One region of the Microbacterium deferens genome, then DNA from elsewhere that is predicted to be linked to it. Evidence: predicted binding sites of a transcription regulator. Region 1 holds the regulator's gene; each other region holds the start of a gene.

Region 1 (4,277 bases):
TCTCGGCGATGATCTCCGACGGGATCTCACCCTCGAGAATGCGCGTGAAGATCGAGGTCTCGGTCATGCAACCAGTCTACCGGCGCGGGGTCGAGCGGATCCGGCCGCGGTCGAGGTCACCAGCGGCCGAGCGCGACACTCACGACGGCGAGGGCGGCGGCGCCCGCGGTCGAGGTGCGCAGAACGGTCGTCCCCAGCCGCACCCGAACCGCACCGGCGTCTTCGAGAGCGGCGAATTCGGCCGCGGCGATTCCGCCCTCGGGACCGACGACGAACACAACGTCGCGCGTGTCGTCGGCGAGGTCGACCGCGCTCAGGGGAGCCTCGGCCGACGGCTCGAGCAGCAGCATCCGCGTCTGTCCGGCCAGGGCGACGAGGTCAGCCGTGCGAGCGAGCGAGCGCACCTCGGGAACCCACGCGCGATGGGCCTGCTTCGCCGCCTCGCGCACGATGGTCGTCCAGCGCGCGATTCCCTTGTCGGCCTTGCCGTCCCACCGCGAGACGCTGCGCTCGGCCTGCCAGGGCACGATCGCGTCGACACCGAGCTCGGTGGCGGCCTGCACCGCGAGCTCGTCTCGGTCGCCCTTCGCGAGCGCCTGCACGAGGATCACCCGCGGGCTCGGTGCCGGTTCCTCCCGACGCGCGTCGACTCGCACCGTCACCTCACGAGGAGAGACGGCAGCACTGCGGCCGGTGAGCCACACGCCCCGGCCATCCCCGACCGTGACCGCCTCGTCGACCCGAAGCCGACGAACGGATGCTGCGTGGTGGGCCTCGGCACCCTCGAGGACGACGTCATCGCCGGGCCGAGCCGAGGTCGCGGCGTCGGAGAGGAAGTGCAGCGCCACGATCAGACGTTGCGGAAGCGGTCGCGCAGCTTCGCGAACAGGCCCTGGTGGAACTCGGCCAGATGAGGGGCGGGGGCCTTCGTGCGCTTGGCGAAGTCTTCGATGAGCGCGCGCTCCTTGGCATCGAGCCTGGTCGGGGTGACCACGTGCACTCCGATGCGCAGGTCGCCGCGCTGGGTTCCCCGCAACGGCGTGATGCCACGTCCCTTGATCGTCAGCACGTCACCGCCCTGGACCCCCGCGCGCACCTCGAGGTCGACCGAGCCGTCGAGGGCGTCGATGGTGGTGTTCGTGCCGAGGATGGCATCCGACATCGACACCTCGAGCGTCGCGAGCAGGTCGTCGCCGTCGCGGCTGAAGGTCTCGTGGGGTGCGACCGTGACCTCGAGGTAGAGGTCGCCGTTCGGTCCGCCGGCCGGTCCGACCTCGCCGGAACCGGGCAGCTGCAGTCGCAGTCCGGTCTCGACACCGGCCGGGATGTCGACCGACACGGTGCGGCGAGCCCGCACACGACCCTGGCCCTGGCAGGTCGCACAGGGATACGGGATGGTCGTGCCGTGGCCCTGGCACGTTCCGCACGGCTGGTTCGTGACGACGTTGCCGAGGAGGCTGCGCACGGTTCGCTGGATGTGCCCGCTGCCGTGGCAGATGTCGCAGGTGACCTCCGACGTACCCGGCTGGGTGCACGCCCCCTGGCAGGTCTCGCAGAGCACGGCGGTGTCGACCTCGAGGTCGCGGTGCACGCCGAAGACGACGTCATCGAGCTCGAGGGTGACTCGCACGAGGGCGTCCTGTCCGCGTTCGCGGCGCGACCGCGGACGCGGACCACGGCTGCCGCCTCCGCCTCCACCCCCGAAGAACGTCTCGAAGATGTCGCTGAAGCCGCCGAACCCGGCTGCTCCCCCGGCCCCGCCGAACGCTCCGCCATCGCCGCCCATGTCGTAGCGGCGACGCTGTTCGGCGTCGCTCAGCACGTCGTAGGCGTGGGTGACGAGCTTGAACCGCTCCGACGCGTCGGCGCCGGGGTTCACGTCGGGGTGAAGCTCGCGCGCGAGACGGCGGTATGCCTTCTTGATCTCGTCTGAGCTCGCGTCGCGCGCGACACCGAGAACCTCGTAGTGGTCAGCCACATTCGCCTTCCTGCCCGCACGCGGCGGGGATCGTCATTAAAACGGATGCCGCGTCAGCGGGCGTTCTCGTCGTCTTCGAGCATCCGGGTCAGATGGTGGGCGACGGCGCGGACCGCCGCCAGATGTGAGGGATAGTCCATGCGCGTCGGGCCCAGGAGCCCGACCCGCGCGCCCGTCCCCGAGGCGTCGTAGTCGCTGGCGAGGACGGATGCCTCGATGAGGCCGAACGGTTCGTTCTCCCGCCCGATGCTCGCGGCGAGTCCCTTGGCGTCGACGACCATCTCGGTCATGAGCTTCAACAGCGTGACCTGCTCCTCGATCGCCTCCAGGAGCGGGTAGATGCTGCCGCGGAAGTCGGACTCTCGACGAGCGAGGGTCGCCGCCCCGGCCATCACGAGGCGATCTTGACGGAACTCCTCGAGCTCTTCGGCAAGCACTCGCAAGATGGCGTGGGCCGCCGCATCCGTTCCGGTCGCCGGCACGATCGAGGCCGCCAGCAGGTCGGCGATTCGCTGCGTGGCGTCCCCGACGAGGTGCCCCACCACGACCGAGGAGACACGGGCGCGCAGCTGGGCGAGGTCGGCCTCGGTCGGCTCTTCGCGGACGAGGGCGATGCGCTGCGAGACGCGTCCGGTGTCGGTCACGACGATCACGAGCAGCCGCCCGCCACCGAGGTCGACGAGTTCGACGTGGGTGACGTTCGCGCGCGCGAACGACGGGTACTGCACGATCGCGACCTGCCCGGTGAGCTGGGTGAGAGCGCGCACCGTGCGCGAGAGCAGATCGTCGAGGTCTCCCGAGCCGTCGAGGAACGACGCGATCGCGCTGCGCTGCGCGGGGCTCAACGGACGGAGGTCGGCCAGGTGATCGACGAAGACGCGATAGCCCTTGTCTGTGGGAATGCGACCCGACGAGGTGTGGGGAGCGGCGATCAGCTCTTCGTCTTCGAGCAGCGCCATGTCGTTGCGGATGGTGGCCGCCGAGACCCCGAACGCGTGACGCTCGACGATGGCCTTGCTCCCGACGGGCTCGCGCGTGTCGACGTAGTCCTGCACGATCGCTCGGAGCACCTGGAGTCCGCGTTCGCTGACCATGGTCCCCTCCGCTCTGCCGTTCTCGTGGGTCGGACTGGCACTCGCGCGCCGTGAGTGCCAATTCTAGCTGATCGGGCCGCGCGAGGCCCTGACGTCACGCTGTGAGCGTGCGCACCACCGTATCGGCCAGCAACCGCCCGCGGCGAGTCAGCACGACGCGTTCGGCGTCGGCCGGTTCCGCCGCGACGAGTCCCTCGTCGACCAGCGACGCGACGGCGCGCACGCCCTCGTCTGTCAGTTCGGTGAAGGGCAGCCCCTCGCGGATGCGCGAGCGCAGCAGCACGGACTCCAGTCGCCGAGCCGTCGCATCGGGACGCTCGCGCGCGGCCGCCGGTGATTCTCCCCGCGCGAGCCGCTGGGCGTACGCCGCCGGATGCTTCACGTTCCACCACCGCAGACCGGCCACGTGGCTGTGGGCGCCGGGCCCGAACCCCCACCAGTCGGTCCCCCGCCAGTAGGCGAGGTTGTGGCGCGACCGCCGGCTGTCGTCGCGCGCCCAGTTCGACACCTCGTACCAGTCGAACCCCGCGGCGGCGAGCATCTCGTCGGCCAGTTCGTACATGTCGGCCTGCAGGTCGTCGTCGGGGGCGACGACCTCTCCTCGACGGATTTGACGGGCAAGCTTCGTGCCGTCCTCGACGATCAGGGCGTAGGCCGATAGATGATCGGGCTCGAGCGCCACAGCGGTCTCGAGCGATGCGCGCCAGTCGTCGAGCGACTCACCCGGAGCGCCGTAGATGAGGTCGACACTCACCGCGAGGCCCGCATCGCGGGCCGCCGCCACCGCCGTCGCCACATTCGCCGGATCGTGCGTCCGGTCGAGCGCCGCGAGCACGTGGGGTCTCGCCGACTGCATGCCGATCGACACACGCGTCACCCCGGAGGCCGCAAGCTCCCGCATGACCGCGGGAGTCACCGTGTCGGGGTTCGCCTCCACGGTGATCTCTGCCCCGTCAGCGAGGCCGAAAGCATCCGTCACCCCGGCCAGCATTCGTCCGAGGTCGCCGGCCGGAAGGAGCGTCGGGGTTCCCCCGCCGAAGAACACCGTCTGCGCGGGGCGGAGCGCACCGGCATCGCCCAGGATGCGGCGCGCGAGGCTGACCTCCTGACCGACCGTGTCGGCGTACTGATCCTGTCGGGCACCCTGCAGCTCGGTGGCCGTATACGTGTTGAAGTCGCAGTATCCGCACCGCACTCGACAGAAC
Region 2 (4,277 bases), on a different contig from region 1:
GGCCCGCGATGGATGCTGCGTTCTGCAGCGCCGAGCGCGTCACCTTGGCCGGGTCGATGATGCCCTGCTCGAACAGGTCGCCGTACTCGCCGGTCGCGGCGTTGAGGCCGTGTCCGACGGGGAGCTCCGCGACCTTGTTCGCGACGACACCGGGCTCGAGACCGGCGTTCAGCGCGATCTGCTTGAGCGGGGCCTCGATCGCGACACGCACGATGTTGGCACCGGTCGCCTCGTCGCCCGTGAGCGAGAGGGTCGCCAGGGCGACCTTGCCGGCCTGGATGAGCGCGACGCCACCACCGGCGACGATGCCCTCTTCGACGGCGGCCTTCGCGTTGCGAACGGCGTCTTCGATGCGGTGCTTGCGCTCCTTGAGCTCGACCTCGGTCGCCGCACCCGCCTTGATGACGGCGACGCCGCCGGCGAGCTTGGCGAGGCGCTCCTGGAGCTTCTCGCGGTCGTAGTCGCTGTCGGTGTTCTCGATCTCGCGGCGGATCTGGGTCACGCGACCCTCGATCTGAGCCGAGTCGCCCGCACCCTCGACGATGGTCGTCTCGTCCTTGGTGATGATGACCTTGCGCGCACGGCCGAGCAGGTCGGTCGTGGCGTTCTCGAGCTTGAGGCCGACCTCTTCGGTGATGACCTGGCCGCCGGTGAGGATCGCGATGTCCTGCAGCTGCGCCTTGCGACGGTCTCCGAAGCCGGGAGCCTTGACGGCGACCGACTTGAAGATGCCGCGGATCTTGTTGAGAACCAGCGTCGCGAGAGCTTCGCCCTCGACGTCCTCGGCGATGATGAGGAGCTCCTTGCCCTCCTGGATCACCTTGTCGACGATGGGGAGAAGATCCTTGATGTTCGAGATCTTCTGGTTCGCGATCAGGATGTAGGGGTCTTCGAAGACCGCTTCCTGGCGCTCGGGGTCGGTGACGAAGTAGGGGTTGATGTACCCCTTGTCGAAACGCATACCCTCGGTGAGCTCGAGCTCGGTGCCGAAGGTGTTCGACTCCTCGACGGTGACGACGCCTTCCTTGCCGACCTTGTCGATGGCCTCGGCGATGAGCTCGCCGATGGCGGGGTCAGCGGCAGAGATCGACGCGGTCGCGGCGATCTGAGCCTTGCCGTCGACCTCCTTCGCGCTGGCGAGGAGCTCGTCGGTGATGGCCTTGACGGCCTTCTCGATGCCCTTCTTGAGCGAGATGGGGTCGGCGCCGGCTGCGACGTTGCGCAGGCCTTCGCGAACGAGTGCCTGAGCGAGCACCGTGGCCGTCGTCGTGCCGTCACCGGCGACGTCGTCGGTCTTCTTGGCGACCTCCTTGACGAGCTCGGCGCCGATCTTCTCGAACGGGTCGTCGAGTTCGATCTCCTTGGCGATCGAGACGCCGTCGTTCGTGATGGTGGGAGCGCCCCACTTCTTCTCGAGCACGACGTTGCGGCCACGGGGGCCCAGCGTCACCTTGACGGCGTCGGCGAGAATGTTGAGGCCGCGCTCGAGACCGCGACGGGCCTCCTCATCGAAAGCGATGATTTTTGCCATGTTTTGTCGTCCCTCCCGGACGTTGGGTAGACAGAGTCTTTAGCACTCAGCGAAGCCGAGTGCTAATCCCATCTTGGCACTCTCCCCTAGGGAGTGCAAGCTGCGGCGAGCGCCCTGACGCAAAGAGAAACGCCGCAGCATCCGACACGGGATGCTGCGGCGAAGACGTGAGACGACGGGTCAGACCACGCGCACCGATTCGGCCTGGGGGCCCTTCTGCCCGGCACCCACCGTGAACTCGACCGCCTGGCCCTCCTCGAGGACGCGGAAGCCGGTCATGTCGATGTTCGAGTAATGGACGAAGACGTCCTGGCCATCACCCGCGGTGATGAAGCCGAAGCCTTTTTCGGCGTTGAACCATTTGACGGTGCCCTGGGTCATGCGACTCTCCTGATGCTGTGCGACGAGCCCCATGTTAGGCACGCCCCACCCGGCCGATCATCGTCCGGAGGCATACTGTGACACGCGTGCATCCAAGTGTTTACGCGCCGGAAACACAGGCCGCGCAAACCGGGTGTCAGGGCGCGGGAGTGGCTCCGGCGACCCGGTCGGTGCCGATCACGACCACCAGGCGCACCGCCTGCGTCTCGTCGGCATCGGTGGCGGGGTTGTCTTCGACCGGATAGGCGTCGTACTGCGAGCTCTGGGCGACCTGCGCCCCGCCGATGACGTCGGCGACCCCCATCGCCGCCGCCTCGTCGTCGGTCCGCGAGTAGTAGACGGTGGTCGTCTCGAACGACCCGCCCGCGTCACCCGGCAACACCGATTCGGGGTTCCAGCCCGCCGTGACCAGGACGTCCTTGGTCTGCGTGGCGAGCCCCTGCTGCCCGGACGCGTTCAGCACGATGACCGTGGAGCTGGTGTCGACCACGGCAGCCACCTCGGGAAGGGAAGCCGCCGTCGGCGCGGTGGTCGGAAACAGCGCAAGGCGCCCCGAGACCACCAGCGAGCCGAAGATCCCCGCGGCGACCAGCACGATGGTCGCGACCACGGCCCACAACAGGATGACGCCGCCGCGCAGGCGGGGGTTCTCGGAACGGTGCGCTCCCACACGGCCGGTCTCGTCTGCGAGGTCGTCGAAGCGGTCTCGCGGATACGTCGGGTTCGGCACCCGACGATGCTACCCGTCGGCGCCCAGCAGACCTGTCAGCGTGACGCCGTGCGCGTCACTCGCGCGGCGCGCGCCGCCTCCCGTGCCTCGCGGAGTCGGCGAAGTCGGCGCACGAGCATCGGATCGTGCTCGAGTGCATCGGCCGTATCGATCAACCGTCCGAGCAGCTGGTAGTAGCGAGCGGGCGGCATGCCCAGGTCGGAACGGATCGCCTCTTCCTTCGAACCGTCGTGACGGCGCCACTCGGCCTCGAAGGCGAGCAGGGCGCGATCGCGGTCGGAGAGGGGCACCCCCTCACGCTAGCTCGGCGTCGCGGAGTTTGCGCGCAGCCACTCCACGCTCGCACCGAGCGGATCGACCGCGGCGAGGATCTCTCCGTCGAGGCCGAGAGCGAACCTCCCCGGCCACGGCTCGGGCACGGCCGTCCACCCGTCGTGCAGCCCCGGTTCGTCGATCGTGATCCACCGTCCCGCTGCGCGCGCGGCGGCGATCATCGCCGCGCGGTCGCGACGGGGAACGTGCGCAAGAACGCCCGGGGTCGTGACCACCAGAGTGGCGTCGCGGGGGGCGAGCGCGGCGATCTCGGCAAGGAGCACGGATGCGTCACCCGCTGCCATCAGCGCGGGCTCGGCGGCGGCGATGTCGAGCGCGGCGGTGATCCGCTCGACGCGGCCGGTCTCACCCGGCCACGCGAGCCCCGCGATCCAGCGGCGGTCGTCGGTATCGCGCGCGTCTCGCGGGTGCAGGTCGATCCCCGCCCGCCAGACGATCTCGGGCATGCGCAACGGGGGCGCTCCGACGAGGGCACTGTCGTTAAGGGCACTCTCGAGCACGACGGGGCTGACTCCCGCGGCGGGGTCGAGCGCCAGAACCCCCTCCTCGGTGGCGTAGCGGTAGGAGTACCGATCGGGGTAGAGGCAGAGTCCGGCGCTCGCCCCCACCTCCAGCAGGGCGATCGGGCCGTCGACGAGCGAGAGCGCGGGCAACAGTGCCGCGCAGCGCAGCGGCTCGTTGGTCTGGATGCTGCGCGCCGAGCACTCGACGACGACGGCGCGAGCGTGCGCGGCGAGCCAGTGGGCCCATGCGCGGTAGTCGCTCTCCGGCGCCCCGAGCAGGCGGGTCACGGTGAACACCAGGGGCGGTTGACGATGCGTCTCGGGAATCTGCGCGAGGATCGCCCGCGCCCCGGCGTCGGATGCGACGCCCGCCGCCCACTCGGCGTAGAGGGCGGAACGCCCCGGCGCCTCGACCTCGGCGAAGCGGCGGTACCTCGCGCCGATCGCGACGTCGAGGGCGGTCGCAGCATCCTGATCCACTCCCCCATCTTCGCGGCAAGGCCGGGCCCGCGCCGCGCGACATCGGGTTGAATAGAGGTGGAAAGGATCCGCAGATGACATACGCCGTCAGCAAGACCGACGAGGAGTGGCGCGCAGAGCTCGGCGCCGACCAGTACGCCGTGCTCCGTCAGGCCGCCACCGAACGCGCCTGGACGGGCGAGCTGCTCGACGAGAAGCGCGCGGGACTCTACGCCTGCGCCGCGTGCGGAGCCGAGCTCTTCCAGAGCGGCACGAAGTTCGACTCGAACTGCGGTTGGCCGAGCTTCTACGAGTCGGTGCGTCCGGAGGCGGTCGAACT
Region 3 (4,277 bases), 710 kb from region 1:
GAACTGGATGACGCCCGCACCGACGACCTGGTCGATGAACTGGAGCGACGTTCCCGAGGACGCCGCACCGATGATCGCCGAGACATCCTCGCCCAGGAGGCGGGGGATGGTGGTCTCGTAGGCCTTGTTGTCGGTGTCACCGGAGTCGCCGTAGACGGTCTCCAGCGTGAGACCGGTCGTTTCGGTCTCGGCGTTGATGAGGGACTCCGCGTAGGCGACGCCGGCCTCTTCGGGCGGGCCGAGGAAGGCCAGGTTGCCGGTCTGCGGAAGCGCGGTGCCGATCTTCAGCGTCAGGTCTCCACCGACCTCCGCGTTGGGCGACGAGGACTCCGCGGTTCCGCCGCCACCGGCACAGCCGGCCAGGACGAGCGCACTGACACCGACCAGGGCGATGCCGCCCAGGACCTTGCCGGCACGCGAACGTGAAATGACGCTCATGTTGCTCCTTGCTGTGAATGATTGCGGGCGCGATTCGGGGACCGGCCCAGTGCCCTAAACCTATGTGTCTGTTCGTCTCGGCGGTGTTGCCGTTCGTTAACGATGTGTAACGCGACCTAATCGTTATGCGGAGACCCTCGCCAAACGTCGATAGTGCCCGTTTCCGCCGATCGAGTCCCCGATTTCGGGCACTTCTGGCAAGATCGGGCACTTTCGATGGATGCTGCGCCCCGAGCCGCGGCGGAGTCAGGTCAGCTCGGCGACATCCGAGACAGAGGGCCTGCCGCGCCGGGCGGCGAGGAGCGAGTCCACCGTCAGGACGGCGAGCGCCACCCATACCAGCGCGAACCCGACCCAGCGCTCGAACGGCATGGGTTCGCCGAGGAGCCATGCCCCGGTGACGAACTGCAGCACGGGCGCGACGAACTGCAGGAGCCCGACCAGGGTGAGGGGCGCGCGCCGGGTGCCCGCCGCGAAGAAGAGCAGCGGCGTGGCCGTGAACACGCCCGCCATGAGCAGGAGCGCCGCGTGGCCGGCGCCGGCGGTGAAGAGCGTCAGCCCGCTCGTGGCCGCGACGATGCAGAGCTGGACGATGGCGATCGGGAACAGCCAGAAGGATTCGAGCGTCAGGCCGCTGACGGCATCGACGGCCGGCCCGATCTTCTTCTTCACGAGGCCGTACAGCCCGAAGGAGCAGGCCAGCGACAGCGCGATCCAGGGGAACGTGCCATAGCCCACCACGATAACGAGCACGGCCACCACGGCGATGCCGATCGCGATCCACTGTGTGATCCGCAGCTTCTCTCGCAGAACGAGAACCCCGAGCAGCACCGTGACGATGGGGTTGATGAAGTAGCCGAGGCTCGTCTCGATGACGTGACCGCTCAGCGTGCCGAGGAGGAAGACCTGCCAGTTGACGTAGATCAGGGCGCCGGCGAGCGCCGTGAGACCGAGAAGACGGGGTTGCCGAACAATCCGCCAGAGCGCCGACCACCCGCGGACGACGAAGAGCAGGATCGCGCAGAACACCAGCGAGAGCACGATCCGCCAGGCGACGACCTCCCACGCGCCCGTGGGTGCGAGGGTCAGGAAGTACAGGGGAAGGAATCCCCAGAGGAGATAGGCGACGAAGGCGTAGACGCCACCGATCGCGATTTCACGGGAGGGGGTCCGCGCCGCGGGCGTGGAAGCACCGGCACGGTCGTTCACGCTGCCAGCCTAGGCCCGTCATGGGGTCAATCCGATCGGCCGTCCGCGTCGAAGCACTCACGACGGCTTCTTCGTACGCGCCCCTTGCAACGCGGGAGCCGCCCCACACGGCACACGTGCACCTCCGGTACACGCAGAAAGGCCCGGATGCCGAAGCATCCGGGCCTTTCCCGACTCGCGAGGAGGCGATCAGCGAACGACGACCGCCAGGACGTCGCGCGCCGAGAGCACGAGGTAGTCGTCGGCGCCGAACTTCACTTCGGTGCCGCCGTACTTGCTGTAGATGACGCGGTCGCCGACGGCGACGTCGATCGGAACACGGTTGCCGTTGTCGTCGATGCGGCCGGGGCCGACAGCCACGACCTCGCCCTCCTGGGGCTTCTCCTTGGCAGTGTCGGGGATGACGAGACCACTGGCCGTGGTCTGCTCTGCCTCGACCTGCTGGATGACGATGCGGTCTTCGAGCGGCTTGATGGAAACCGACACGGTCTACCTCTTCTTTCTTGACGCTTCGGTACGGAAGACTCATTAGCACCCACGCGGGGAGAGTGCTAAACCCGAGTCTAGAGAAGTGCTGGCACTCTCGCAACGCGAGTGCCAGCGAACGTTCCTCGTGTGACCGCGCGTTGCATACCCCGCACCCCGAGCGCTACCCCCCTTTTTTCGTGCGTGGGCGTGTGTCATCATTTCCCCACGACGTCGGAGTCGTAAGGGGCACGATCCGGCACTGGAAGAGAACCTGAAGCTAAGGCGCTTCGGTTTCTTGGCGAGGCGTTAACGCGCTCGCCGAGGGGGATTCGGTACATGCGTGCTCCATATTTTCTTGCGATCGATGTTGGGATGACGCGGACGGCTGCTGCCGTCTCGCAGCGTTCGGGGGGTGTGACGACAGTCACCTCGGTGCCGCTGGGGCGGCACTCCGATCACGCGTCGACGGCGGTGTTCGTCGGCGAGAGCGGACTGCTCTTCGGCGATGCCGCGGAGCGCCGCGGGCTGACTCAGCCCGACCGGCTCATCCGCGAGTTCAAGAGGCGCGTCGGCGACGACGTTCCCGTCGTCGCCGGCGACCAGAGCTTCACCGCCGAACAGCTCTTCGCGCACGTCGTGACCTGGGTCACCGAGACGGTGAGCGAGCGCGAAGGACGCTCGCCGTCGGCGATCAGCGTGACCGTGCCCGCTGCCTGGGGCGAATACCGCTCCGAGCGCGTCGGCGCAGCCATCGCCCACGAGGGCTGGCGAGACGTGAACCTCATTCCCGAGCCGGAGGCGGCGGCGCGTCACTACGACCACGTCAACCCGCTCGAGACCGGTCGAGCACTCGCCGTCTACGACCTCGGCGGCGGCACGTTCGACGCCGTCGTCGTGCGTAAAGACAAGAAGGGCGCGCTGCGTATCGTGTCGCCCGCGTCGGGACTGTCCGACGTCGGCGGCGCCGACTTCGACGACCTGCTCCTTCGCCACGTGATGACGGCCGCGGGTATCTCGGCGGACGTCCTGGCCACCGACCCCGGCGCGCGCGTCGCACTCGCCGCTCTGCGTCGGGAGTGCGTGGATGCGAAGGAGTCGCTGTCGTTCGACTCGGAGACCGTCATCCCCGTACTGCTCGGTGGGCGGTCGACCTCGGTGCGCGTGACCCGTGCCGAGTTCGAGGCCATGATCGAGGCGCAGATCGAGCGCACCACCGACGCTCTCGAGCAGTCGATCGAGTCGGCGTCCCTGCGTGCCGATCGCCTGGATGCGATCCTCCTCGTCGGCGGATCGTCGCGGATCCCCCGCGTCGCCCAACTGCTCTCCGAGCGCGTCGACGTCGCGATCGCCGTCGACGCCGACCCGAAGGCCGTCGTCGCGTTCGGGGCCGCGCGCGCCGCCGCCGCCGAGTTCGAGGGCGAGGAGGCTCCGCCGGCGCTCGCCCGCGCACAGGCCGACCCCGCCGAGGAACTGTCGACGCTGCTCGACGAGGCCCGCCACGTTCCCGCACCCCGCCCTCAGCAGAAGTCTCGCGTCCGGTGGTTCGGGCGCGGTCCTGCCGCCGCGGCTGTCACGGTGGGCGTCGTCGTCCTCGCGGCGGGCGTGACGCTGTCGGGCGTCGCCGCCCTGGCCGGCAACGCCGAGCAGCCGGTGCAGGCCTCAGGGCAGGGCGCGGCGTTTTTCAACGACGCCCTGGCCGCGGGCAGCCTGTCAGCGATGGATTCCGACGATGAGGTCGTCGAGACGCCCTTCGGCGTCAATGCGCCGATCAGCGACGTTCCCGTGCTCGAGATCGCCGCCCCGTCGACCCCGAACAACTCGACGCAGAAGCCCAAGTCGAACACCTCGAAGTCGAACACCTCGAAGACACCGACGCGCGCCTCAGGCAAGCCGAACACGTCGACGAACCCCTCGACCTCGAACCAGGCGGGTTCGAACTCGAACCCCTCGTCGGGCTCGGGTGGCAGCCCGTCGACCGCACAGCCGAGCACGCCCAGCGGCTCGACCGGTGGCGGATCGACCCCCGCGACGACACCGCCGACGACACCGTCCACGCCGACCACGACGCCGACCCAGGAGCCGAGCGCACCGCCGGCCACGACGCCCCCGGCCGACCCGGCTCCTGAGCCGTCGACCCCGCCCGTCACCCCCGATCCCGAGCC

What was found. Region 1 encodes HrcA, which represses chaperone genes, less so after heat shock. Its sites were predicted from a motif close to TTNGCACTCGNNNNNNNCGAGTGCNAA; they were not measured.
Region 2: the regulator HrcA is predicted to act here: its motif matches at 1,571-1,597, upstream of groL (chaperonin GroEL).
Region 3: the regulator HrcA is predicted to act here: its motif matches at 2,222-2,248, upstream of groES (co-chaperone GroES).

Annotation. Positions count from the first base shown of each region.
Region 1 covers NZ_JBEUWT010000001.1:206,715-210,991, forward strand. The annotation lists gene ABTU82_RS01005 (HIT domain-containing protein) at 1-67, opposite strand, end outside; gene ABTU82_RS01010 (16S rRNA (uracil(1498)-N(3))-methyltransferase) at 117-848, opposite strand; gene dnaJ (molecular chaperone DnaJ) at 851-1,978, opposite strand; gene hrcA (heat-inducible transcriptional repressor HrcA) at 2,032-3,072, opposite strand; gene hemW (radical SAM family heme chaperone HemW) at 3,167-4,277, opposite strand, start outside.
Region 2 covers NZ_JBEUWT010000006.1:11,276-15,552, reverse strand. The annotation lists gene groL (chaperonin GroEL) at 1-1,531, opposite strand, end outside; gene ABTU82_RS15880 (cold-shock protein) at 1,712-1,912, opposite strand; gene ABTU82_RS15875 (LytR C-terminal domain-containing protein) at 2,049-2,642, opposite strand; gene ABTU82_RS15870 (DUF3263 domain-containing protein) at 2,678-2,932, opposite strand; gene ABTU82_RS15865 (DUF2332 family protein) at 2,942-3,958, opposite strand; gene msrB (peptide-methionine (R)-S-oxide reductase MsrB) at 4,033-4,277, shown strand, end outside.
Region 3 covers NZ_JBEUWT010000001.1:920,971-925,247, forward strand. The annotation lists gene ABTU82_RS04410 (ABC transporter substrate-binding protein) at 1-438, opposite strand, end outside; gene rarD (EamA family transporter RarD) at 685-1,647, opposite strand; gene groES (co-chaperone GroES) at 1,837-2,133, opposite strand; gene ABTU82_RS04425 (Hsp70 family protein) at 2,530-4,277, shown strand, end outside.